2 linked regions of the Xanthobacter dioxanivorans genome follow. Each later gene encodes a partner of the first gene's protein in a complex. Links are inferred from orthologs where the notes say so. Each region holds a gene or a part of one and is shown in the gene's direction. Other genes may lie near its edges. The genes, in order: EZH22_RS04735 and EZH22_RS01460.

Region 1 (11,998 bases):
CATGTGGCGCCGCTTTTCGCCGGGCTCACCGTGCACGCCTTCAGCGAGGTGCTCGACGCCCAGGAGTTGCCCGGACGCGAGGACGTGGGCGCCCTGCGCCTGCGAACCGTGGCCACCAAGGACCGGCCGACGGCCGACTTCCCCTACAAGAGCGGCGACGACTACGACCCGAGCGTCATCCTCGACTTGGACTATTGGGCGCTGATCCCGCGCTGATCCGCCGTCGCCGGGCGGGCGGCGGCGCCGGCCCGGCCGGTGCGCAGCGGCGAGGGCGGGGGCAGCGGCACGGCCGCCGGCAGCGCCCGCGCCGGGGCCCCATAGGCGGAGACGAAGCGCCACACCTCCTCGCCGGCATCGATGTCGCGGCTGCGCAGCCCGAGAAACGGCGTGGCGAGATCGGGCTTCGTGTCCACCCGCGCGGGGACTGGTGCCCGCCGCGCTCGATGCTGATGAGCTCCACCGCCGCCCCGTCCCGGCAGTCGTCCCAGCGGCGCAGGACCGCCGTGGTGCCGTCCGCGGCATCCAAATCGGGCAGCTCGCGCTCGATGGCGGGGCCGCAAGCATCGATCCGGGCATAAAGGCGGGCGCTGTCGGGCGCCGAGAGCGTCGCCCCCACCGGCGTCCAGAAGCCGGCATAGGCGATGACCGAATCCGCGGTGCCGTGGATGAACTGGATGGGGATCGCCCGGTCGGGCTGGCACTCGTCCTTGTAGTTGGCCGGCGCCGTGGACATGATCGCCGAATAGGCGGCGAACAGGCCCGTATGCTCGCAGGCCATGCGCTGGACCATGAATCCGCCGTTGGAGATGCCGGTGAGGTAGATGCGGCCGGGATCGGCGATCCCATCCGCCGCCAGCTTGCGCGTGAGGGCGACGAGGAAGGCCACGTCGTCGCCAGGGCGCAGCACCATCTTCAGCCGCATGGCCGCCGGCCGCCCGTCATTCCACACCCGGCCCTCGCCCTCCGGATAGACCGCCACGAAGCCGTGCGCCGCCGCTGCGGCGTCCAGCCCGAAATAGGCGCGAAAGCTCTCCGGCGTCTGCGCCGCCCCGTGCAGCGCGACGACCACCGGCGCCGGCCCCGTCACGCCGTCCGGCACCACCATCACATAGCGGCGATTCTCCCCGTTCACGGCGAGCCGGAGGTCGCGCACCGAATCCGCTTGCGCGGGCGTCGCCGAAAAAAGGCAGAAAAGCGCGACCGCGGGCAGGATTGCCGCTACGGCATGGCGCAACCACCGCGGGCGCGATTGCCGCAGGACGAAAGTCGAAAGACCACGCGCCGGACGGCGCCACACAACCTCGAACGAACCGCGCATACGAAGGGAAGTCCTTCACCAGAAAGCGAAATTCGAGACGGCGCCGGACCTGCCCCGCATCCCGCACCCTTGGCGGAGGAATGCGGCGAGGCGGCGGCAGGTCTGTGGCTCGGGCGCCACACTTCGCCCGCCACCGACCTGAAATTGACATAAATCAAACTTCCCGCGCCCCCACGGCGCGAAGTGTTGACGTATGGTTTTCTCTACGAACGTTCGCGGGAGCGGGGCAATGAAGAAGTTCGGTCTGGGTGTCATTCTCGCGGCGGGCATGGCCGCTCTGACGGCCGGCAGCGCGGTTGCAGCCGATCTGTCGACGCCCGTCTACAAGGCCCCGGTGGTCGAAGAAGCCCAGAGCCCCTGGCAGATCCGCGTGCGCGCCCTTTACGTGATGCCGGAAGACGGCGGCAGCGTGAACGGCATCTGGGGGTCGGACCTCACTTATTCCAACGCCGTGGTGCCCGAACTCGACATCACCTATTACTTCACCAAGAATATCGCGGCCGAGCTTATCCTCGGCGTGACGCCGCACGATATCAACGGTGCGGGCTCCATTTCCGGCCTCGGCCAGGTGGGCAAGGTGTGGCTGCTGCCCCCGACCCTGACCCTGCAGTATCACTTCACCGATTTCGGCCCGTTCAAGCCCTACCTCGGTGCCGGCGTGAACTACACCGCCTTCTTCAGCCAGGAGGCCACTAACCCCGCCTTCGCCGAGGTCAAGGTGAAGGACAGCTGGGGCCTCGCCCTGCAGGCCGGCTTCGACTGGATGATCGACAAGCATTGGGGCTTCAACGTCGACGTGAAGAAGATCTTCCTGCAGCCCGACTTCACGCTGCAGACCGTCGGCGGCGCCTATATCACCGGCACCGCCGACCTCAATCCCTGGATCTTCGGCACCGGCGTCACCTACCGCTTCTGACGATCGCGCACGGTTCGCGCATCTTTCGACAGCGCCGGCTCGCCGGCGCTGTTTTTATTTTGCCCGCAGGTCAGGCCGCCCTTTGCGCCCCGAACGTTGGCAATGCAACAATTCTCCGGCCGGCGACGGCCGCATGCAACATTCATCCAATTGCCGGCGACCGCGTATCGGGATTTAAAGCCCGCCAAGGTGCTTTGGAATCGTTGCGAAGAGGCGACGATTGAGATACCTGATCGGTCGATTTTTTGGAGGAGGCCCCATGGCCGACAGCCCTCAGCGCGTTCATCGCCCGCTTTCGCCCCACCTACAGATCTACCGCCCGCTGTTCACGATGGTGATGTCCATTGTGCATCGCATCACGGGCGTCGGCCTCTATTTCGGGACGGCGATCCTGGTCTGGTGGCTGCTGGCGGCGGCGACCTCCCCTTCGGCGTTCGAGACCTTCCGCTCCGTGGCGGGCTCGCCCATCGGGCTCCTCGTCCTGTTCGGCTACACCTGGGCCCTGCTGCACCATGCGCTGGGCGGCGTGCGCCATTTCATCTGGGATTTCATCCACGGCTTCGGCCCCAAGGAGCGCGTGCTCCTGGCCCAGGCCAGCCTGGCCGCTTCCGTGGCGCTGACCGTGATCCTCTGGGTCGTCGGCCTCGCGGTGAAGGGCTGAGGAGGACCACATGAGCACTCCGCATTCTTCCGGCCACGCCCCGATGCGCACCCCGCTCGGCCGCGTGCGCGGCCTCGGCTCCGCCCACTCCGGCACCGACCATTTCTTCAAGCAGCGGGTCACCGGCCTTGCCAACCTGATTCTGATGATCGCCTTCATCGCGATCGTCATCTGCCTGGCCGGCCAGGGCTATGCGCAGACCCGGGCGACCCTCGGCAATCCCTTCGTGGCGGTGATCATCCTGCTGACGCTGCTCTCCGTAACCACGCATATGCGCATCGGCATGCAGGTGGTGATCGAGGACTATGTCCACACCGAAAGCATGAAGGTGCTGCTCATCGTGGCCAACACCTTCTTCAGCATCGCCGTTGCCCTCGCCGGCGCCTTCGCCGTGCTCAAGATCAGCCTGGGAGGCTGAGATGGCCGACACCGCAACCAACGGGACCGCAGCGCCCGCCTATAACGGCGGCGCCTACCCCATCGAGGATCACACCTACGACGTGCTCGTGGTAGGTGCCGGCGGCGCGGGACTGCGCGCCGTGGTGGGCTGCTCCGAGGCGGGCCTGCGCACCGCCTGCATTACCAAGGTGTTCCCCACCCGCTCCCACACGGTGGCCGCCCAGGGCGGCGTCGCCGCCTCCCTCGCCAACATGGGCGAGGACAAGTGGGAATGGCACATGTACGACACCGTCAAGGGGTCGGACTGGCTGGGTGACCAGGACGCCATCGAATATCTGGTGCGCAACGCGCCGGCGGCGGTGTACGAGCTTGAGCACTGGGGCGTGCCCTTCTCCCGCACCGAGGACGGCAAGATCTACCAGCGCCCGTTCGGCGGCATGACCACGCATTTCGGCAAGGGCACCGCCCAGCGCACCTGCGCCGCGGCGGACCGCACCGGCCACGCCATGCTGCATACCCTCTACGGCGCGGCGCTGAAGCACCAGGCGGAATTCTTCGTCGAATACTTCGCCATCGACCTCATCATGGATGAAGACGGCCGCTGCCGCGGCGTCATCGCCATCAAGCTCGACGACGGCACCATCCACCGCTTCCGCGCGCACCTCACCGTGCTTGCCACCGGCGGATACGGCCGCGCCTACTTCTCCGCCACCTCGGCCCATACCTGCACTGGCGACGGCGGCGGCATGGTGCTGCGCGCCGGCCTGCCGCTGCAGGACATGGAATTCGTGCAGTTCCACCCCACCGGCATCTACGGCTCGGGCTGCCTCATCACCGAGGGCGCCCGCGGCGAGGGCGGCTACCTCACCAATTCCGAGGGCGAGCGCTTCATGGAGCGCTATGCCCCCTCGGCCAAGGACCTCGCCTCGCGCGACGTGGTGTCCCGTTCCATCACCATGGAGATCCGCGAAGGCCGCGGCGTGGGCAAGAACAAGGACCACGCCTTCCTGCACCTCGACCACCTGGACCCGGCGATCCTGCACGAGCGCCTGCCCGGCATCTCCGAGAGCGCCAAGATCTTCGCCGGCGTGGACGTGACCCGCGAGCCGATCCCGATCATCCCCACCGTGCACTACAACATGGGCGGCATCCCCACGAACTATTACGGGGAGGTGCTGGACAAGCGCCAGGGCGATCCGGATACCGTGGTGCCCGGCCTCATGGCCATCGGCGAGGCCGCCTGCGTGTCGGTGCACGGCGCCAACCGCCTCGGCTCCAACTCGCTCATCGACCTCGTGGTGTTCGGCCGCGCCGCCGGCCTGCGCGCCGCCGAGCTGGTGAAGCCCGGCGAGAAGCACCGCGAGCTGCCGGCCGGCAGCGCCGACCTCGCCCTCTCGCGCCTCGACCACTTCCGCAACGCCTCCGGCGGCACGCCCACCGCCGAGCTGCGCCTTTCCATGCAGAAGGTGATGCAGAACAACTGCGCCGTCTTCCGCACCGGTGAGGTGCTGGAAGAGGGCAAGACCCTGATCCACGAGGTGTACAAGGGCGCGGGCGACATCGGCGTCACCGACCGCTCGCTGGTGTGGAACTCGGACCTGGTGGAGACGCTGGAGTTCGATAACCTCATCGCCCAGGCCATCGTCACCATGGAGAGCGCGGCCAACCGCCAGGAAAGCCGCGGCGCCCATGCGCGCGAGGACTATCCGGACCGCGACGACCACAACTGGATGAAGCACACGCTGTCGTATTTCGACACGGCATCCGGCAACGTGCGCCTCGATGACCGGCCGGTGCACACCTATACGCTGTCCAACGACATCCAGTACATCGAGCCCAAGAAGCGCGTGTACTGATGATATCCCCTCGACCGCGCGCGGTAAGGGCCAAAGCGCCCGCCGCGCGCGGGCATGGCCAGAATTCCTGCGGGCGGTCACCGCTCCAGCGTTCCAGGACGTCCCATGGTTGAGCTCACGCTTCCGAAGAATTCGCAGATCACGCCCGGCAAGGTCTGGCCGAAGCCGGCGAGCGCCAAGAAGCTGACCGAGTTCCGCATCTATCGCTGGAACCCGGACGATGGCCGAAACCCGCGCATCGACACCTACTACGTGGACCGCGAGGATTGCGGACCGATGGTGCTGGACGGCCTGATCTGGATCAAGAACAAGGTCGACCCCACCCTCACCTTCCGCCGCTCCTGCCGCGAGGGCGTGTGCGGGTCCTGTGCCATGAACATCGGCGGCACCAACACGCTGGCCTGCACCAAGGGCATGGACGAGGTGCTGGTGAAGGGCGTGGTCAACGTCTACCCGCTGCCGCACATGGAAGTGGTGAAGGACCTCGTTCCCGACCTCACCAATTTCTATGCGCAGCACGCCTCCATCGAGCCCTGGCTGCAGACGGACACGGCCGCCCCCGAGAAGGAGTGGCGCCAGTCGAAGGAGGACCGCGAGAAGCTCGACGGCCTCTACGAATGCATCCTGTGCGCCTGCTGCTCCACCTCCTGCCCGAGCTACTGGTGGAACGGCGATCGCTATCTCGGCCCGGCCGCCCTGCTCCAGGCCACCCGCTGGCTCAAGGACAGCCGTGACGAGCGCACCGGCCCCCGGCTCGATTACCTGGAAGACCCCTTCCGGCTCTATCGCTGCCACACCATCATGAACTGCGCCCAGGCCTGCCCGAAGAGCCTGAACCCGGCCAAGGCCATCGCCGAGATCAAGAAAATGATGGTCGAGCGCCAGATCTGACCCCGGCCGAGGATCCGTTGCGTCACGCCCCCCCGGCCGGGAGGCCGGGGGGTCGCTTTCGTTGTCGGCCACGGCTTTTCAACGTGTGGTTTCTCGTGTTAGGCTAAAGAGAGCTTAACATTGGTGTGGGTTGCCGGAGGAGGCGACATGTCTATCATTCGCGTTCTGGTCCCGGCCCTACTGGCCGTCGCCTTCTTGTTCGCCGCGGTCACCCATCCGATCGAGACTTTCCACGTTATCGGCAGCATCGTGCTGACCCTCTCCACGGCGAGCAGCATCGTGTTCTTCGCGTTCGTGCTCATCTCGGCCACCATCGGGCTGGAGCGCCACAGCGGCCGGCACCTCGCCCCCGCCGCCGCCGTGCATGTGCACCGCTCCCTGCGCGACGACGTGGTCTGAACGACGAGGTCTGAACGACGTGGCCTGACGTCGGCAGGCTGCGGGGCCGAGCCCCCGGTTCAGCGACGGCATATCACCGCCGGCATGTCACCGACGGCCACGGGCTCTTGTGATAAAACGGCTTGAGCTCGATAACGCCGATCCCCTGCCAGAGCGTGCTCCCCGGCTGCGGGCACAATTGCAGCATGGCCGAGGTGGGATTGCCCCGCCAGTTCTCCGGAATGTTCACCACCACCGAGAAGGCTCCGGCGTCAAACACCGGGTCGCGCGCCCACCAGCCCGCCGGCAGGCGCTGGCGCAGATAGGTGCGCAGGGAAAGGAATGGATCGAAGGGGTAGGGGTCCACATCCGGATCGATGAATGGACGCCCCGGCAGGTCGCCAAGACTTTGCATGGGAGCCTGACCCAGAGCCGGCCCGATGAGCCACCCCACGCACGCCGCCACGACGACTCCCGCCCGCCACAAGTGAGCCGCCCGCGCCGGAGCGCGCGCGCGCCGTTGTGGGCGTCCCTTGCATGATGCGGTACCTGTGATCATCCGCCGACGCCCTCAAGTCGCCGCGCCACACCTCACGGGAGAGCGGGAGCATCGGCGGCGGGCGCAAAATGCGCCATCCCCCGCCCAGCGGCTTCCCTCCGCGACGCGCGCGCACTAATGCTCCCTCATAGAGCCGGACGGTGCTTTGGGGAATCACCCCCGCCGGGCGGGAGGCCCATTATGGGCCATGGGCAGGCGGGACGGGGCGGTGACGCCCTTGCGGGGGGATCGGCGTGCGGACGACAGGCGACACCTGCGCGGAAGACGAAGCCGGCGCTGAGCCGACGCAGGTGCCACGCCCTGACCTGGCGCCCGCCTTCCTCCGGCGGCGATCGGCACGCCCGTGAGCGATACGCTGCCCCGCTCCCTGGCGAGCCTCATCAATACCTATGGCGGCTACGTCGCCGCCATGATGGCGCGCGGCCTGGAACTCGTGGGCAAGCTCGGGCTCTACATCGTGAGCGCGCGCATCCTCGGCGTGCATGAGTCCGGCTATTTCTTCCTGTGCCTCACCTGGATCGGCGTCCTCGCCACGGTTTCACGGGGTGGCTTCGAGCGGGCGGTGGTGCGCCATGTGGCGGCCGAACTCGCCGTGGGCAAGGGCCGCGCCGCAGGACACGCCTTCCTGGCCGGCGCCCTGGCGGTGCTCATGCTCGGCCTCGTCGTGTCCATCGCCACCGGCGCGCTCTCGGCGCCGATCGCCACCTACCTGTTCCGTGACCCGGAGGCGGCCCGGCCGCTTTTCCTCGCGGCCTTCGTCATCCTGCCGCAGGCCCTGTGCTATTTCGTCGGCAACGCCCTGATGGGCCTGCACAAGAGCGCATGGGGACAGCTGGTCCAGAACGGCCTGTGGCCCCTCTTCACGCTCGCGGCCCTCTTCGCCGGAGTGCACTCGCTCGACGGCATCCTCTGCGCCCTCGCCGCCGCCAACGCGGCCGCAACAGCCATCGGCGCCGCGCTGGTCTTCCGGGAGCGCCACCGCTTCGTCGACGCCCCGTCGGAGACGGCGAACGCGGAGCGGCTGCCCGCGCTCTGGCGCACCGCCATGCCGCTGGCTGTGGTGGAGACCGTGCAGATCCTCCTGCCCGCCCTGCCGGTGCTGCTGCTGGCCAGCTTCGGGCTTCCCGCCCAGGTCGGTGCGTTCAGCGTGGCCAGCCGCATCTCCATGCTCACCTGGGTGGTCAGCGCCTCCATCGGCAGCGTGGCCGCCCCCTCCTTCGCCGCACGACACCGGCAGGGCCGGTGGGACGAGCTGCGCCAGTTGAACCGCAAGGTCCGCCTCGCGGTCGCTCTCTTCAGCGCGCCGCTGCTCGCCGGCATGTTCTTTTTCCCGGCAACACTTCTGCACCTGGTGGGCCCGGGCTTCGAGATCGCGTCCACCGCCCTCGTCATCCTCGCGGTCGGCCAGCTGGTTTACGCGCTCCTGCCCTGCCAGGAGATCGTGCTGGCCATGGCCGGCCACGGCGGCATCCTGCGCTGGCTCACGGTAGCGCAGACGGTGGTCTGCCTCGTCCTGTGCGTGCTGCTCATTCCACCGTTCGGCATGATCGGCGCGGCCATCGCCACCGCCGTATTCGCGGCCCAGCTCGCCATCGGCTCGGCCGTCGCCGTGCGCCGCCTGATGCCCCGCGCCTTCTAGGAACGATCGACCTTCAGTGTCCGCGTCGTCCACCGTCATGCCCCGGCAGGTTTTGACCGAGATCGACACTTGCTCTTCGCGGAGATTTGAAATGCGTGGAAGCTGGGCCGGCAGCGCGATCATTGAGCCATCGGGGCCGACGTTCTCATGCTCAAATTGGAGGAGGCTCGCTCGGGAGGGCCCGCTCCTGACCGATTCCGGTCTCTCACTACAGTTGCATTTTCAGGGTTTGTGAATCGATGGGCGACCATGATTCGGGATCTGATGGTTGGTGGTGCGTCGGTTGAGGATGTGAATCAGCGCCCGGGTCCCCCGGCTCAGATCGCTTCAACTCATTGAAATAGCTTCAAGATGCTCGTGTCACCTGGGGTCCCTATCGGCACCGATCGGAACTCCGGCTACCTTCGGGATTTATGAAAGGTCTTAAGGGGTTTAGGCCATTTCTAACCAGCGTCCCGTCTCCGCACTTATGCACATGCCTTCTACGGCGCAGGCTGCGCCTCCGGCATCTTCCACTCTCCGTTCAGGATCTCGGCCCGAGGGCGGTAGAGCCGAAACGTGTAATTCCAACCTTTCGTGATCGGCAGGCAGTTCGCGATTTTGCCGTCACAGCCGCCGAACTGGATGTCGATCGCGCCATCGGCGCTCTTCGTGCCGGTGATGCTGTTGACCGAATAGGCATCGTAATCGTTCTTCTGGAAGAAGCCCTTGTCGTTATAGACGCTGATCGACCAGAACGCGTCGACAGGGACCTTCTTTACCCTGAGCTTGTAAACCGTGTTGCCGTCGTTCTTGGCCGGGGTCACTGAGGGGTAGGAGGCGTCCTTGTCGGGGTTGCCGCCCCAGCCGGCGGCTGTCCCGATCAGGTGCTTGACCGGATCGACCTCTCCCTTCGGGCCGAAAGCGTTGGCGAAGCTGCCGGATGCCTGAGCCAGCGCTTCGAGTGCCGCGCGGATATTCTTCTGTTGAGCCAAGTCCCAGTTCGGGGCCTCGAACGTGCCAACTGACGTCTGCTCCACCTTCAGCGCATCCTGCAGGGCGTGAACCTGCGCGAGGTCCTTGGTGTCGTTGGGGTCGACGAGGATACGCACCGCAACGAACACATAGCGGGTGCCAACCTCATCCTTGGTGAGCGTCGTGCGGCCCGGCTCGTAGACCACCATCGGGGTGTAATGGTCTTGGTTGATGACCTGCATCGAGATGAAGCGCTTGCCCGCATCGGGAAGGGTGATGGTCACCGGGCCGGCATCGAGGTCGAAGAGCGCCTGGGAATAGAGCGTATCCCGGTTCATCCGGACCACGGGCTGGTTGTCGATCGGCGTCGGCGTCCGGTTATGGACGAACTTCCCGAGCCCGCCGGCCTCGGCCGTCTTGCCCATGTAGAAATCGGTCTCGGCGCGCTTGAAGTTGTCGACATTGACAGGAACCGGCTGCGACGACGCCGCGCATGGCGCGAGAACCAGGAAACTCAGGCTGTAGACCAAGGTCATTCGCATTGAACGGTACCTCATTGGCGCTTTGATTGATTTGCTCATCGGGGCAAGTCCGAAGGGCACCGCGTCCGTGTTTTAGGCTGATCGCCGGCGAAGGGCGGTCGATCGGCTACTGCGCGGACAGCGCGGCAGCCTCCACAGCGCATTCGGCCGCCGAGGGCACCGACTTCGCCTTCGCGTCCTTCACTTCCGCTTTTGCGGCTTCGAGGTCGGCGAGGAAAGTCAGGTCGGTTTGCAGCCGCGCGACCGTCGCCGCGCCCATGATCCGCCCGGCATCGACGTCGCTCTGCCAGTGCGCGTTGCAGATCACGCGGCTCTGCCCGAATTCGAGGCCGCGCTTCAGCAGGGCATCCGCGCGCTCGGGATTGATCTGCGCGAACACGAGAGCCCAGCCCCAGCCGGCCGCGGTGTGGCCGGACGGGTAGGAGCCGTCGTCTCGCAGAATGGCCTCCTGATCCGCCCGGCAGGTCGCTTCGTTGTGAACCACAAAGGGACGGGTCCGGTTGTACTTGTTCTTCACGCCATAGGTGGAGAGGCCGAAATCCGACAGCATCTTCAGCATCATCGCGTAAAGGCGAGGGGTCTGCTCGCTGTCGATGCGAACTCCCATTGCGCAGGAAAAATTGTCGGCGGCCTGCGGAAAGGCGAGATCGGCGTCGTTATGGGCGAGCTTCCAGCGCTCGGTATTTCGCGCGGGGATCGTCGCCTTGCGCGCTTCCTCGTCCCGGGCCAGCGCGGCCGAGTTCGCCTCGGGCGGCGGGCCGAGCAGGACCAGGCTGTTCGGCAGGTCGGAACGCTTGAGATAGCCCGGCGCGATCTTGAAATGCGGGTCGGTGACAGCGGGCGGCGCTTCGCCTGCCTGCGCCAGGGCCTGTCCACAAAGCGCGAGCAGCGCCAGCAGGGAAACACGGGTGGCCCGCAGTGTGGTTCCGGTCATCGACATTACTATTCCTTTGGACATGGCCGAACTCATCCAGGCCCCGGTCAGAACTGGTACGTTGCCGCGACGGCGGGGCCGTGCTGCGTCACGTCATAAAGGAAGCCGCCGTCGCGATAATCGATATGGAGCGCCCGGTAGCCGACTTTCAGCGTCAGGCTTTCGCTCCAGGCATAGTTGACGCTGCCCAGACCCTGCCAGGTCAAGCGCGAGCCGGCGCCGAAACCGCCGATGTCGCCCGCCACCGTCAGGCTCCATGGACCATCGAGCTCCACACCAAGGCGAGCGCCGACGATCGGGTCGGCCCACATCTGCGTTTCGCTGTGATCGATGCGGAGACTGGTAAGCCCGGAAGCGATCTCGAGCTTGGTGTTGAGGTTCCAGAACCGGACGCCGCCGCCGACATCGAGCGCGAAAACGTCGTCCTCATGGACGCGATAGAAGGCCGAGCCCTGCAGGGTCAGGCTCTGGGAGCGCAGCTTCAGCCTGGCGGAGAACGGGCCGGGCAGAGTACCGCCGGTCGTCAGCTGCGAGAACTGTCCGTCGACCAGGAAGCTCCAGCGGTCGATGCGCATCTCGGCAGATGCCATGAAAGCGCCGTTCAGTTCCTTGAGCACGTCGCGAAAGCGCAGGCTGATATCTGCCGCCGGCAGCGGCGGCAGCGTCGCGCTCGTGCCGTCGATCGCGGTTGCCCAGACATAGCCGGTGACCGAGAAGCTGGGAGCGGACGCCAGGACGGGAGCCGGCCGCGTGGCGGACTCCGGGAGATCGGATGCCCAAGCCGACCCGCACAAGGAAACCGACATCAAGCCTATGGCGAAATCGCGCGCCGTTGCGCTTGACATTGCTGGGTGTCCTCTGCCCTGCCGGTCCTACCGGCATGCGCGAGCGCTCCGGCTCGCTGCCGCACGCGATCGCAGCCCGATCGGCCGACGGATGTCGTTGTAGGCA
Region 2 (11,797 bases), 680 kb from region 1 along the record:
CCAGAGAGAGCTTCTCCGGCCGCCCGTCGCGGAGAAGCATCCCATGGCCACGTCTGTTCAGAAGATCACCCTTTCGCCCTCGCGGGACATCCCCTTCAACAGGCTGGTGCTCAGCCAGTCCAACGTCCGCCGGGTGAAAGCCGGCGTCTCCATCGAGGAGCTCGCCGAGGATATCGCCCGGCGCGGACTGCTCCAGGGCCTCAATGTCCGCGCCGTCGTCGATGCGGATGGCGTCGAGACCGGCCTGTATGAGATCCCCGCCGGCGGACGGCGCTATCGGGCGCTGGAGCTGCTGGTGAAGCGCAAGCGCCTTGGCCGGACCGCCCCCGTGCCCTGTATCGTGCGGGAGGGCGGTATCGCCGAGGAGGATTCCCTCGCCGAGAATGTCCAGCGCGCCCCTCTCCATCCCCTCGACCAGTTCCGCGCCTTCCTCGTCTTGCGGGAGAAGGGCCAGTCCGAGGAGGAGATCGCAGCGGCTTTCTTCGTCTCGGTGGCGGTGGTGAAGCAGCGGCTGAAGCTTGCATCGCTTTCCCGGAAGCTCCTCGACACCTATGCCGAGGACGGCCTCACCCTCGACCAGCTCATGGCCTTCACCGTGTCCGGCGACCACGAGCGGCAGGAGCAGGTGCTGGAGCGTCTCGCCCAGGCTTACGACAAGCAGCCCTATGTCATCCGGCGCATGCTGACGGAAGGCGCCGTCCGAGCCAGCGACAAGCGGGCCCGCTTCATCGGCATCGAGGCCTATGAGACGGCCGGCGGCACGGTGCTGCGCGACCTGTTCCAGGGCGACGACGGCGGCTGGCTGCAGGATGTCACCCTCGTCGATCGCATGGTGGCGGAGAAGCTCGCTATTGAGGCCGACGCGATCCGAAGTGAAGGCTGGAAGTGGACCGAGGTCGCGCCGGACTTTGCCTATGGCCACACCTACGGCCTGCGCCAGCTGCGCGGCGAGCCCGCGCCGCTGACGGCGGAGGAGGAGGCCGCGCGGGAGACCGCCCAGGCCGCATATGATCGCCTCTCCGAAGAACATGCCGATGCCGACGAACTTCCCGAAGAGGTCGATGCGCGGCTCGGTGAGCTCGAGGCGGTGCTGGAGGCCTTTGATACGCGCCCCCTCGCGTTCGATCCGGCGGAGGTCGGCCGCGCCGGCGCCTTCGTCAGCATCGCCCAGGACGGCAAGCTCCGGGTGGAGCGGGGCTATGTCCGCCCGGAGGACGAGGTGCCGGTCGAAGAGGAGCATGGCACTTCCACCGAGACCGATGATGCAAACCATGTGGCATCGACTTCTCTCCAGGAGGCGGCCACACCCGATGCTCACGCTGAGCCCGAGGAGGAAGACGGCCTCGCCCCGATCTCCGACCGTCTGCTCACGGAGCTGACCACCCATCGCACCCTCGGCCTGCGCCATGCGCTCGGCGAGCAGCCTGACATCGCCTTCCTCGCGGCAGTCCACGCCCTGACGCTGAAGGCCTTCTACGCCTACGGCTCGGACAGCTGCCTCGAGCTCGAACTCAAGAGCGTGTCCTTCAACGCCCAGGCGCCGGGCCTCAACGACAGCGTCTCGGCCGAGGCGATCCGTGTCCGGCACGAAAGCTGGGCCAAGGCGCTGCCCAAGGAGTCGGTCGCGCTCTGGGACACCCTGAGTGGATGGGACCGTGACAGCCGGGGCGCCCTGTTCGCCCATGTGGTGAGCCTCTCGGTCAATGCGGTGCATGAGGCCTGGAACCGCCGTCCCCGCGCCTTCGCCCATGCCGATAGGCTGGCGCAGGCGGTGTCGCTCGACATGGCAGCCGTCGGATGGAAGCCCACGGTGGACACCTTCCTCGGCAGGGTCACCAAGGCCCGCATCCTGCAGGCGGTTAGCGAGGCGAAGGGCGAACGTGCAGCGGAACGGATCGCCCACCTCAAGAAGGGTGACATGGCGCGGGAGGCCGAAACCCTCCTTGCCGACAGCGGCTGGCTCCCGGAGGCGCTGCGGACCCAGCCCTTGGACACCGTCGGCGAGGAAACGGCGGAGACCGACGGCGAAACGGCCATGGCCGACAGCGAAGACCTCGCCGACACTGAGGAGCCCGAAGCGATCTCCTCCTCGATCGCTGCCGAATAATCCTCCCCGGGCAACCTGGCCCGCCGCCTGTGGCTCCGCGATCCCCCCTATCGCGTGGCCCGGACGGCGGGCCATTTTCTTGGAGCGTCCCCATGACGGATGCTGCGCACGATCTCGCCCGGCGGCTGGGGCGGCAGGCGGAGGCAGTCTGCCGCCATTATCTCTCCGCTGGTCGGCGGCAAGGGCACTATTGGCAGGTGGGCGATGTTCGCAACTCGCCCGGCCGCTCCATGTTCGTGCGGCTGACGGACAGCGTGAAAGGCCCCGCCGGCAAATGGACCGATGCAGCGACGGGGGAGCACGGTGATCTCCTCGACGTGATCCGAGAAAGTCGGGGCCTGTCCCACTTCACCGATGTGGCTGCAGAGGCCGAGATGTTTCTGCGCATTCCCCGATCAGTGCATGAGGCGCAGGCTCCGTTGTGCAAAACGGAAAACTCCTCACGTGATCCCGTCATCTCGGCACGACGGCTGTTTGCCGCCGCACAGTCGATTCCGGGCACAATCGTGGAGACGTATCTGGGGAACCGCGGCATCACGGCTTTGCACGAAACCGGAAGCCTGCGCTTTCACCCGCGCTGCTATTACCGCCCGGATCCACCCGAGCCCATTCAACCCCGGCCGGCCATGATCGCCGCCGTCACCGATCTCAGACAACGAGTCATGGGCATCCACCGGACATGGCTCGCTCCCGACGGATCGGACAAGGCAAGCATCGCCACGCCCCGGCGCGCCATGGGCCACCTGCTCGGGCACGCGGTTCGTTTCGGTAGCACGGACGATGTGATGGCCGCCGGCGAGGGCATCGAGACCATCCTCTCCCTCCGCTGTGTGCTGCCTAACCTCCCGATGGCGGCGGCGCTCTCTGCCGCGCACCTCGTCGCAATCGCCTTTCCGCCAGGGCTGCGGCGGCTCTACATCGCTCGCGACAATGATACGGCCGGGGACAGGGCGCGGGACAGCCTCATCGCACGAGCGGCTTTCGCCGGAATTGAGGCGATCGTGCTCTCACCAGCTCTCGGAGACTTCAACGAGGATCTGCGCGTCTTTGGTGTCGATACGGTCCGGGCCAGTATTCGAGGTCAGATCGCACCCGAGGACGTTACCTGCTTCATGATGCTGCGCCGGGAATCCAGGGCGCGGTGAAGCGGACTCGCTCTCGCCCTGCGCGTGAATGTTTCCCCGTCATCGAAGAGGTCCGCAGCCTGGCCTTCCAGAGGGCGATCGGCCAGCAGTCGCGCCGGCCCGGCAATGGCTGCGGCCGACGATTTTCCGGCGGCGGTGTTTCCCCACGACGCAGGCGTCGCGGGTCCCAACACGCGCCGTTCCATCGCGAACCAAAATCGCCGGCCTCCGCCATCCTCCGCTGCGCTCCGGCCCCGCGCGTCCCGCGGGGTGCAGGTCCGTCCCGCCCGCCGGCTTCGTCGCCATGAAGGCCGCAAGGCTGCGGTCCAACCGACGGAGCATCCCATGGGCGCCGAGCACGACGAACCCCGCCACACCTCTTCTCCCACCGATCACCTGCTGCAGGAACTCCAGCTCTACGGCTACCGCCCATTTGACGACGAGCCAGATCCCCGGCCGCTTCCCGAGGCCGATCGCATCACCGGCGCCATCACCGACATCTTCGACGCCCTCATCGTGACGCTGCAGGACACCCGCCTCGAGCCGGACCTTCCCGACCTCCTGTGGTCCACCGTCCATCTCTTCCACCGGGCCGCCGGCCGGATCTCGGGCACCCTTGACGATAACGAGCAGGGCCAGCGCCGCAGCCAGCAGGAGCAGGATGGCAGCGAGGTGCGCTCGGTGGAACTGGAACGCCTCATCGCCGAGGGGCAGAGCCTCGTGGAGCGCCGCGACGCCTTCGAGCTGATGCGCGACGAAGCCGCCGACGCCTTCGAGCGCCACACCGGCTCAGTCTGGCGCCCACGCACCGGATCCCTGGTGAACCATCGCAATCTGACTTCCGCTCTCATCGACAGCCGCGACTTCCTCACCGCCCGCAGGCGCTCGGAGACCGAGGTGCTGATGCCCGCAGGTCCGAAGATCGCCTTCTCCGGTGGTGACACGGCCGATCACAAGCTCATCTGGGCCAAGCTCGACCAAGTGCACGCCAAGCACCCCGATATGGTGCTGCTGCACGGCGGTTCGCCCAAGGGCGCCGAGCGGATCGCCGCCTGCTGGGCCGATGCGCGCAAGGTGCCCCAGGTCGCGTTTAAGCCGGACTGGACGAAGCACGCCAAGGCCGCGCCCTTCAAGCGCAACGACCAGATGCTCGCGGTCATGCCCATCGGGGTCATCATATTCCCCGGCACGGGCATCCAGGACAATCTCGCCGACAAGGCCCGCAAGCTCGGCATCCCGGTCTATCGGTTCGGGTCGGGCGGCGCGTGAGCGCTGCCCCTTCCTCGACCATCGGAATCGTATTTCACGAGCCCTGAACGTTTCTCATGAAAGTGCTGGCTCCATTATCGATTTTCACCGAACTGACGAACCGGTCTCATCTTGTGTGAAGCATAAGCGGTGCCTCCTGAGCCCGCGTATGCGGGGAGATGGCCACATCGGCACCTGCCGATCTTCGAGCGACGATCCACCCCCGCTTTTTTGCGCTGATCCTTAGGTGCCGGCCGAGGGCCTGACGCCATCAACCCACAAGGGGTCGGCTACGCATAGCGTGCCGCCGCTCCGCTTCGCCTGCGCGGTGATTGCGGCCCTAGGCCGGACCCGTCGGGCGCCTGTCAGCGGGGGATGGTCCTCCGCTTCGAGCAGGAGCCGGACCCCATGTCCTCCGCCGATGCACAGGCCTTCGCCCTCAGCCTCGCCAAGACCCTGATGGTCGTCATCGTGATCTTCCGCGCCGGTGACGGCAGCCTCTCGGTCGTGCCAGCCGACGAGTTCGACGGTGACGCGTCGCAGATCGTCCGTGAAATCGATCCCTTCGCCAGATAGCGGAGATGTACGCATGACGTGCCGGATATCCCCCTTGCTGGGATTCCGGCATGCATCTTCTCTTGCTATGCTGCTGATCGCGCCGTGGTGGTGGTGGAAGGCGCAACCGCCAGAGCTTTCCTCACGGAGACACCACCATGATTTTCCTCGGCATCCTGCTTGGTCTCGCCGCCATCGTCTTATTCTGCTGGCTGCTGTTTACGCTCGCCGTTTTCGCGCTGCCGTTCTTCGCCGCCGTCAGCGCCGGCACTTGGGCATACCAAACCGGCGCGGGCTGGCTCGGTGCGATCGTCGTTGGCCTGATCGCCGGCGGCATCACGCTCGGCATCGGCCAGGTTCTGCTCGTGATCGTGCGTCCGATGTGGGTGCGCCTCCCCATTGCGCTCGCCTTCGTCGCGCCCGCCGTCATCGCCGGCTATCACGTCACGTATGGTATCGCGAAGCTCGCCATGCCGTCCGAGACGTGGCAGATCGTCTTCTCGATCATCGGCGCTATTGCCATCGGCATCACGACGCTGTTGCGGGTCGCGGGCATGGCGGCCGCCGGCCCGTCCAGCCGGGACCTTGCGCAGGTCTGAGCACGCTCCATGTCATTCGGCAGGGCCGGAGCCGAAAGAGCTTTGCCGCTCGCGCTGTCCGAGGAGGTGGATCGGTAGCGCCCCCGCTTGCGGCAGAGGCCCAAGCGGCGGTCGATCGCGATTTCTTGAGACGAGACGACGCCTCGTGGTCAGTCACGGACCAGCGCATGATGGGGCGATCTTGGCCGGTCGTAACCTTGGCTGCGGAAGCACACGGAGCCGGCCCGGAACGGGGGACGTGAACCCGAAGAGGATCAGGCCGGTCTTCCGTGAGGTTGCGGCGGGTCGCCATCATCCCCGTTCGGTATCCGTCGGTCGACCGCTCCAAACGGCCTCTCCAATGGGCGGATCTGGCCGAAGGGCGGCTGCGCCTCGACCGCCTCTGCCGCAACGGCGCATCATGACTTTCTTCCCCTGCCGGACCCCACCCCACGCGACAGGTCGCGTGGGGACCCCGAGGCGCCGTCATTCCTCGCGAGCCAAGAAAGTCCCTCTCGCGCCGTCCTCCGCTTCGCTCCGGTCGCAATCCCTCACCCCATCGCGCGAGCGCGATGGGGGCCCCGAGGCGATGCGGCGTCGGTCGCCTCCGGCCTTCCGATCGCCATCGAGGCCGCATGGTGCGGGCTCGGAAACGGAAGACGGAGATTTACCATGGCCACCATCGGAACCTTCAAGAAGACCGGCACGAACGAGTTCACCGGCGAGATCGTCACCCTCAGCGTCCAGGCCAAGGGCGTGCGCATCGTCCCCGACCTGCGGACCAACGGTGAGAACGCCCCCAGCCACCGGGTCCTGGTGGGCCGGATCGAGATCGGCGCCGCCTGGTCCAAGCGCTCCAGCGAGGGCCGCGACTATCTGGGCCTCAAGCTCGACGACCCGAGCTTCAACGCCCCGATCTACGCCAACCTCTTCGACGACGAGGACGCCGACACCTTCAGCCTCATCTGGTCCCGTCCCAGCGGGCGGCGCGGCGAGTGAGCCTCGCACAAGGCCCCGGCTGATCAAGCCGGGGCCTCCACATCGAGACAGGCCATCGCCAGCGGCCCGGCGCTTTACTCGAACGTATTCTCTGGCTCGCCCGGGACGTCGGCCGCGGGTTGCTTCAGCAATGCGGCCGCATCGAGATCAAGGGCGCAGGCCAGTCGATCCACGACATCAATGCTGGCGTTGTAGACGCTGCGCTCCAACGAGCTGATGTATGTGCGATCGATCCCGGCGCGATGGGCAAGCTCTTCCTGCGATAGGCCTTTGGTGAGCCTCGCAGCCCTCAAATTCCGGGCGAACACCTCTCGGATCTCCATGATCGAGAGAGCACCGCCTTGATGAGTATTTCACCACGGAGTATTCTCTACAAAGACTGACGCAGCAGCGGCGTCATTGAAAGGCGTGTAGGGTTCGGGAAAGAACCTGATATCGGGACGGGCAGCAGGAAGACATGGTGACCGACGCGTTTGCAGACACCGTCCCAATCGCTCCCGAGCTCACCGACTACGACCGGGCGCACATCAAGCTCTATGCGCGCCTTTTGGACGCCACGGCGGATGGCGCCGGCTGGGAGGAGATCGCCTCGGTGCTGTTCGGCATCGACGCGGCTCGGGAGCCCGAACGTGCCCAGCGCGTCCATGACAGCCATCTGGCGCGCGCCCGATGGGTGGCCTCAAGCGGCTACAAGGACCTCCTTCGCCGTCCCGTCTGACGTTGCGGCCCGTTCGCAGGGGTGATGCCGCGGTCGCATCACGCGATGCTCCCCGGCCGACTCCCCCCAATACCATCAATCCCTGATTGTTCTCACTCGACACGCACCCTTGATGCGGAGACGAGTGATGAAGCCCGATACATCGCGCTGGCGGGAGGATGCCAGCTACGGTTATTTCGACACGCTGTCGGTGGAGGGCCTCGCCTGGGAATGCCTGCGCCGGGACGAGACCTATCAGGACCACTACCTGTCCCTCGTGACGGCCGGCTCGGACGCCGACCCGCTCCCCCGGGAGGTGGAGCAACGCTGGGGGCTGCGATTTCGCCGCGCGGCCATCTCTCTCCGCCGTGGAACAGAACGTCCCGTGGTCGCCGGTTGTCGATCCGGCCATCGTGCTTCTCGCCCAACAGCCCGCGTTTCTTCCGGGCGCGCCCAGCGTGTCGTTCGGCGGCATGGTTGCGCCGCGCGATAGCACCGAGGGCCGATACTGGGTCCATGGTCCGGCACCTCATGCCGCGCAGGTGCTGCTGCTGACCGGCACACGCTCCGAGGCGCCGCTGGCGGCATTGATCCCGCTGGACGTGGACACCATTGGGCGGCTGGAGGCCTTGACCCGCTTCTGGCGCGCCGTCGAGGGTCGGCCGGTGATCCCCGACACCCGCATCACCGCGCAGCAGCGTGGCCGGCTGCGCACCATGATGCTGGCGGCCGATGGTCGGGCGAACGGCGCCAGCTATCGCGACATCGCGATGGTCCTTTACAGCCACAAGCGCGTCGCCTCCGAGCCCTGGAAAACCTCGGCGCTGCGCGACAAGGTCATCGGCCTCGTCAAAGGCGGCCTCGCCATGATCGGCGGCGGCTATCTCAAGCTCCTGCGTCATCGCAGAAGACCATAGCCGCATCGCCGGCATCCTGAGGGTGGGGATTTTCGCCCCCCTCAACTTCCCCATCCCCCTCGACAGCTGCCCTTCGCCACCGTGATCGCCATCCGCCGCTGATGACCAGCGGCCCGAGATCGCCCACGGAGGTTCGATCCATGCGACCTGATGCTGCCACGTTCCCGCCGCGCTACCTGCGCACCAAGGAAGCCGCCGTCTTCCTCAGCCTTTCCCCCGGACGCTCGAGAAACACCGCACCTACGGAACCGGTCCCGCCTATCGCAAGCTCGGCGGACGGGTAGTCTATGCCATCGAGGATCTGCAGGCCTGGGTCGCCCGCGGCGCCGTCACCTCCACCTCCGATCCGCGAGGCGGCATCCTGCCGGCCAAGCGCCAGGGCCTGCCCGGCATTGCCGAGCACCACCGCTTCGCACGCTGATCGGAACCCTTCTCCATGGCGGCGCGGCATCGCTCCCAGCCGGAGCGCGGACAGCTCGATCTGTTCCGCGCGCTTCCCGGCGCGTTCGCGCCACGAGATGCGCAGGATCTCATGGCCTATCCCTTCTTCTCCCTCTCCAAGACCCATCGTATCGCGCCCATCGATTTTGCCGCCGGCGATGTCTCCATCCGGGTCGAGGCCGTGCCTGACCACGGCATGGCGACCATCTGGGACGCCGACATCCTGATCTGGGCGGCGAGCCAGATCGTGGAAGCCCGCGACGCCGGCCTGCGCACGTCGCGCTTCATGGTCGCCACCCCCTATGAAATCCTCAGGTTCGTGGGGCGCGGCACCTCGCTCCGGGACTATCAGCGCCTCAAAGCTGCACTCGACCGGCTGCAGTCCACCACCGTGTCCACCTCGATCCGCCAGCCGGCCGAGGGACGGCGCCATCGCTTCTCCTGGATCAATGAATGGAAGGAACGCACGGACCGGGATGGCAGGCCCGCGGGAATCGAGCTCATCGTCCCCGACTGGTTCTACTGCGCCATCGTGGAGGACGCCCTCGTCCTCACCATCGACCGGACGTATTTCGAGCTGACCGGCGGGCTCGACCGCTGGCTCTACCGGCTGGTGCGCAAGCACGGCGGCCGCCAGCACGCCGGCTGGCGCTTCGACTTCCGCCACCTCTATTTGAAATCCGGCAGCCTCTCGCCCTTCAAGCGCTTCGCCTTCGAGCTGCGGGACATCATCCGCCGCCAGCCGCTGCCCGGCTACACCCTGTTCCTGGAGTGTGACGCGGGTGCGCGCGCGCTGCTCGCCTTCGAGCCGGCCTGTGGACAACCTGTGAATCCCTTCGTGCCATCGGGAACCCGGTGCCACGTGCCATCAGGAACCGGCCCCTCGTGCTTTCGGGAACCCAAACAGGGGTTAACCCCAAGCCCGAAAAGGCAAAATCGCGCCCCTAACTTAGACTCTAACATAGACTCTAACTTTAAACGGCGCGCGGGCAATGTGGATAACTGCGCTCAGCCGGCCCAAAAGCCTGCCCATCTGCGCACCTTTAAGGATGAAGGTCTTCCGTCTTTCCGTAAAGACGGATTTCAGGCTCCAGATCCTCTCTCCGCACCCGAGACGATGCCTGCCGACACATCGGGAGGCCCTCGATGATCGTCGCGCTGCTCAATCAGAAGGGTGGCGTCGGCAAGACGACGCTCGCTTTGCACCTTGCCGGCGCGTGGGCGAGCCGCGGCCGGCGCGTCACGCTCATCGATGCGGATCCCCAGGGCTCGGCCCTCGACTGGTCGCAGCAACGCGGCCGCGAAGGGCTGCCGCGCCTGTTCGGCGTCGTCGGGCTCGCCCGTGACACGCTGCACCGGGAAGCCCCCGAGTTGGCGCGCGATGCCGATATGATCGTCATCGATGGGCCTCCCCGTGTCGCTGCCCTCATGCGCTCCGCGCTCCTCGCCGCCGACCTGGTGCTGATCCCCGTGCAGCCCTCGCCCCTCGACGGCTGGGCCTCCGCCGAGATGCTGGCCCTCCTCAGTGAGGCCCGCGTCTACCGGCCGGAACTTGCCGCGCGGTTCGTGCTGAACCGCTGCGGCGCCCGCACCGTGCTCGCCCGTGAGACCGCCGAGACGCTGGCGGATCACGATCCGCCGGTACTCGCGACCACCATCGGCCAGCGCGTCGCCTTCGCCATGTCGGCGCAGTCCGGGCGGCTCGTCAGCGAGCTCGACGAAGGCGGGCCGGCGGCGCGCGAGATCATGGCGCTGGCGGCGGAGATCGCCGGTCTCGCCGGTTCGGGACGCCTGCCATGAACGCGCCACCGATCCGCAAGGGCTTCGCCGCGCGCCCGGCTGATCCGGAGTGCTGGATCAAGGCCGCCGAGGCCAAGCCGGCAGGTGATGGCTCATCCGGCGCCTTTACCGCGCGGCTCACCATCGACATCACGCCCGACCTTCGCGGGCGCATCAAGATCGCCGCCTTCGGCCGCGGCCAGACCGTCGCGGACATGCTCCGCGATCTCCTCGCCCGTGAGTTTCCCCCGACATCAGGAGAGGCGTCATGATGAGCCAGCCTGTGCAATCCTCCGTTCCCAAACCCATCGCCCCAGCACCCGCCGCACCGACCGCTGACCCGCTTACCCATGTGGAATTGACCTGGATCGCGAAGCGCATTGAGAACTGGATCCGCTTCGGCCGGCCAGTCCATGCGCAAACACTCGACCGCAGCCGCCGCATCGTATCGTTCGCGCCCGGAGCGATCTTCGCCTTCGTCCGATGGGCCGCGAACGACTTCGGCACCGTAGTGTCGCGCATCGACGTCGTGCGCGCCGTTGCACCGGGCGAAGCCTACCAGACGCTGCCCTTCGTGCGTCCCGGCGGAGAAATCCTGCTGCGCGTCGACGGCTGGCCGAAGGTGGAGAAGGTGCTCCAACATATGGATGCCGTCGAGGCGATCGGCGTCCACGGCGCGGACGTGGCGCCGGACCATTGGCGGCATGTCCACAATCGCCTGATCGCCGGCCACATGCCCCGCGCCTACACGCCGGAGCGCCATCAAGCGTGGCTCAAGCGCCGGGAGTGCGAGGCATGACCCGCTTCGGCACCGTGATGGTCACGTACTTCTCTGTGATGGGAGTGGCAGCCTCCGCGTTCGTTCCGACACCGCTCAAGCTGGTGTGGAACGTCTCCGCCAGCGCGCCCGTCGGGCTCTACGCCATCGAGCCCGCGCGCAGGCCCGATGTCACGGACCTTCTCGCCATCGCGCCGCCGGCGGCGCTCGCCCGCTTCCTGGTGGAGCGCGGCTATGTGGGCGCCGGCGTCCCATTGATGAAGCGCGTAGCGGCGCTTCCCGGGCAGGAGGTCTGCCGCAAGGACCGCATCATCACCGTCGATGGCGTGGCTTACGGCGAGGCGCTGGAGCGCGACCGCATGGGTCGGCCACTGCCGGTCTGGCGCGGATGCCGTCGCATCGCCAAGGGCGAGCTATTCCTCATGAACTTCGACGTGCCGGACAGCCTCGACGGACGGTACTTCGGGCCGCTGCCGGCGAGCACTGTGATCGGGCGCGCCATGCCGATCTACACCGATGAAGCCGGCGACGGCCACTTCGTCTGGCGCGCGCCGACACGCTGAGCGCAGTCCCA

Evidence for each region.
Region 2: the proteins of EZH22_RS04735 (region 1) and EZH22_RS01460 are in contact, whole or in part, in a solved structure (PDB 1NEK), measured with the Escherichia coli proteins. The link is inferred for Xanthobacter dioxanivorans from one-to-one orthologs.

Annotation. Positions count from the first base shown.
Region 1 is NZ_CP063362.1:976,521-988,518, forward strand. The notes cover bases 4,264-7,148. They hold EZH22_RS04735 (succinate dehydrogenase iron-sulfur subunit), read left to right. Parts: upstream 4,264-5,255; coding sequence 5,256-6,041; downstream 6,042-7,148. Other genes in these bases: sdhA (succinate dehydrogenase flavoprotein subunit), read left to right, coding at 4,264-5,150; EZH22_RS04740 (hypothetical protein), read left to right, coding at 6,189-6,440; EZH22_RS04745 (hypothetical protein), read right to left, coding at 6,514-6,834. Also shown: EZH22_RS04705 (MaoC family dehydratase), read left to right, coding at 1-216; EZH22_RS04710 (alpha/beta hydrolase family esterase), read right to left, coding at 176-1,153; EZH22_RS04715 (OmpW/AlkL family protein), read left to right, coding at 1,548-2,234; sdhC (succinate dehydrogenase, cytochrome b556 subunit), read left to right, coding at 2,494-2,895; sdhD (succinate dehydrogenase, hydrophobic membrane anchor protein), read left to right, coding at 2,906-3,313; more of sdhA, read left to right, coding at 3,315-4,263; EZH22_RS04750 (lipopolysaccharide biosynthesis protein), read left to right, coding at 7,322-8,617; EZH22_RS04755 (DUF1254 domain-containing protein), read right to left, coding at 9,100-10,107; EZH22_RS04760 (acid phosphatase), read right to left, coding at 10,220-11,047; EZH22_RS04765 (hypothetical protein), read right to left, coding at 11,095-11,892. UniProt on the Escherichia coli protein: Two distinct, membrane-bound, FAD-containing enzymes are responsible for the catalysis of fumarate and succinate interconversion; the fumarate reductase is used in anaerobic growth, and the succinate dehydrogenase is used in aerobic growth.
Region 2 is NZ_CP063362.1:296,201-307,997, forward strand. Bases 4,229-6,912 are described here. They hold EZH22_RS01460 (hypothetical protein), read left to right. Parts: upstream 4,229-5,192; coding sequence 5,193-5,633; downstream 5,634-6,912. Other genes in these bases: EZH22_RS01450 (DUF2493 domain-containing protein), read left to right, coding at 4,229-4,500; EZH22_RS01455 (hypothetical protein), read left to right, coding at 4,888-5,055; EZH22_RS01465 (DUF736 domain-containing protein), read left to right, coding at 6,285-6,611; EZH22_RS01470 (helix-turn-helix domain-containing protein), read right to left, coding at 6,686-6,912. Also shown: EZH22_RS01440 (ParB/RepB/Spo0J family partition protein), read left to right, coding at 44-2,107; EZH22_RS01445 (DUF7146 domain-containing protein), read left to right, coding at 2,200-3,252; more of EZH22_RS01450, read left to right, coding at 3,577-4,228; more of EZH22_RS01470, read right to left, coding at 6,913-6,934; EZH22_RS01475 (DNA -binding domain-containing protein), read left to right, coding at 7,069-7,329; EZH22_RS01480 (transcriptional regulator domain-containing protein), read left to right, coding at 7,457-7,801; EZH22_RS01485 (DUF2285 domain-containing protein), read left to right, coding at 7,767-8,225; EZH22_RS01490 (replication initiator protein A), read left to right, coding at 8,662-9,816; ParA family partition ATPase, read left to right, coding at 9,813-10,466; EZH22_RS01500 (hypothetical protein), read left to right, coding at 10,463-10,717; EZH22_RS01505 (DUF2840 domain-containing protein), read left to right, coding at 10,717-11,244; EZH22_RS01510 (S26 family signal peptidase), read left to right, coding at 11,241-11,786. UniProt on the Escherichia coli protein: Membrane-anchoring subunit of succinate dehydrogenase (SDH).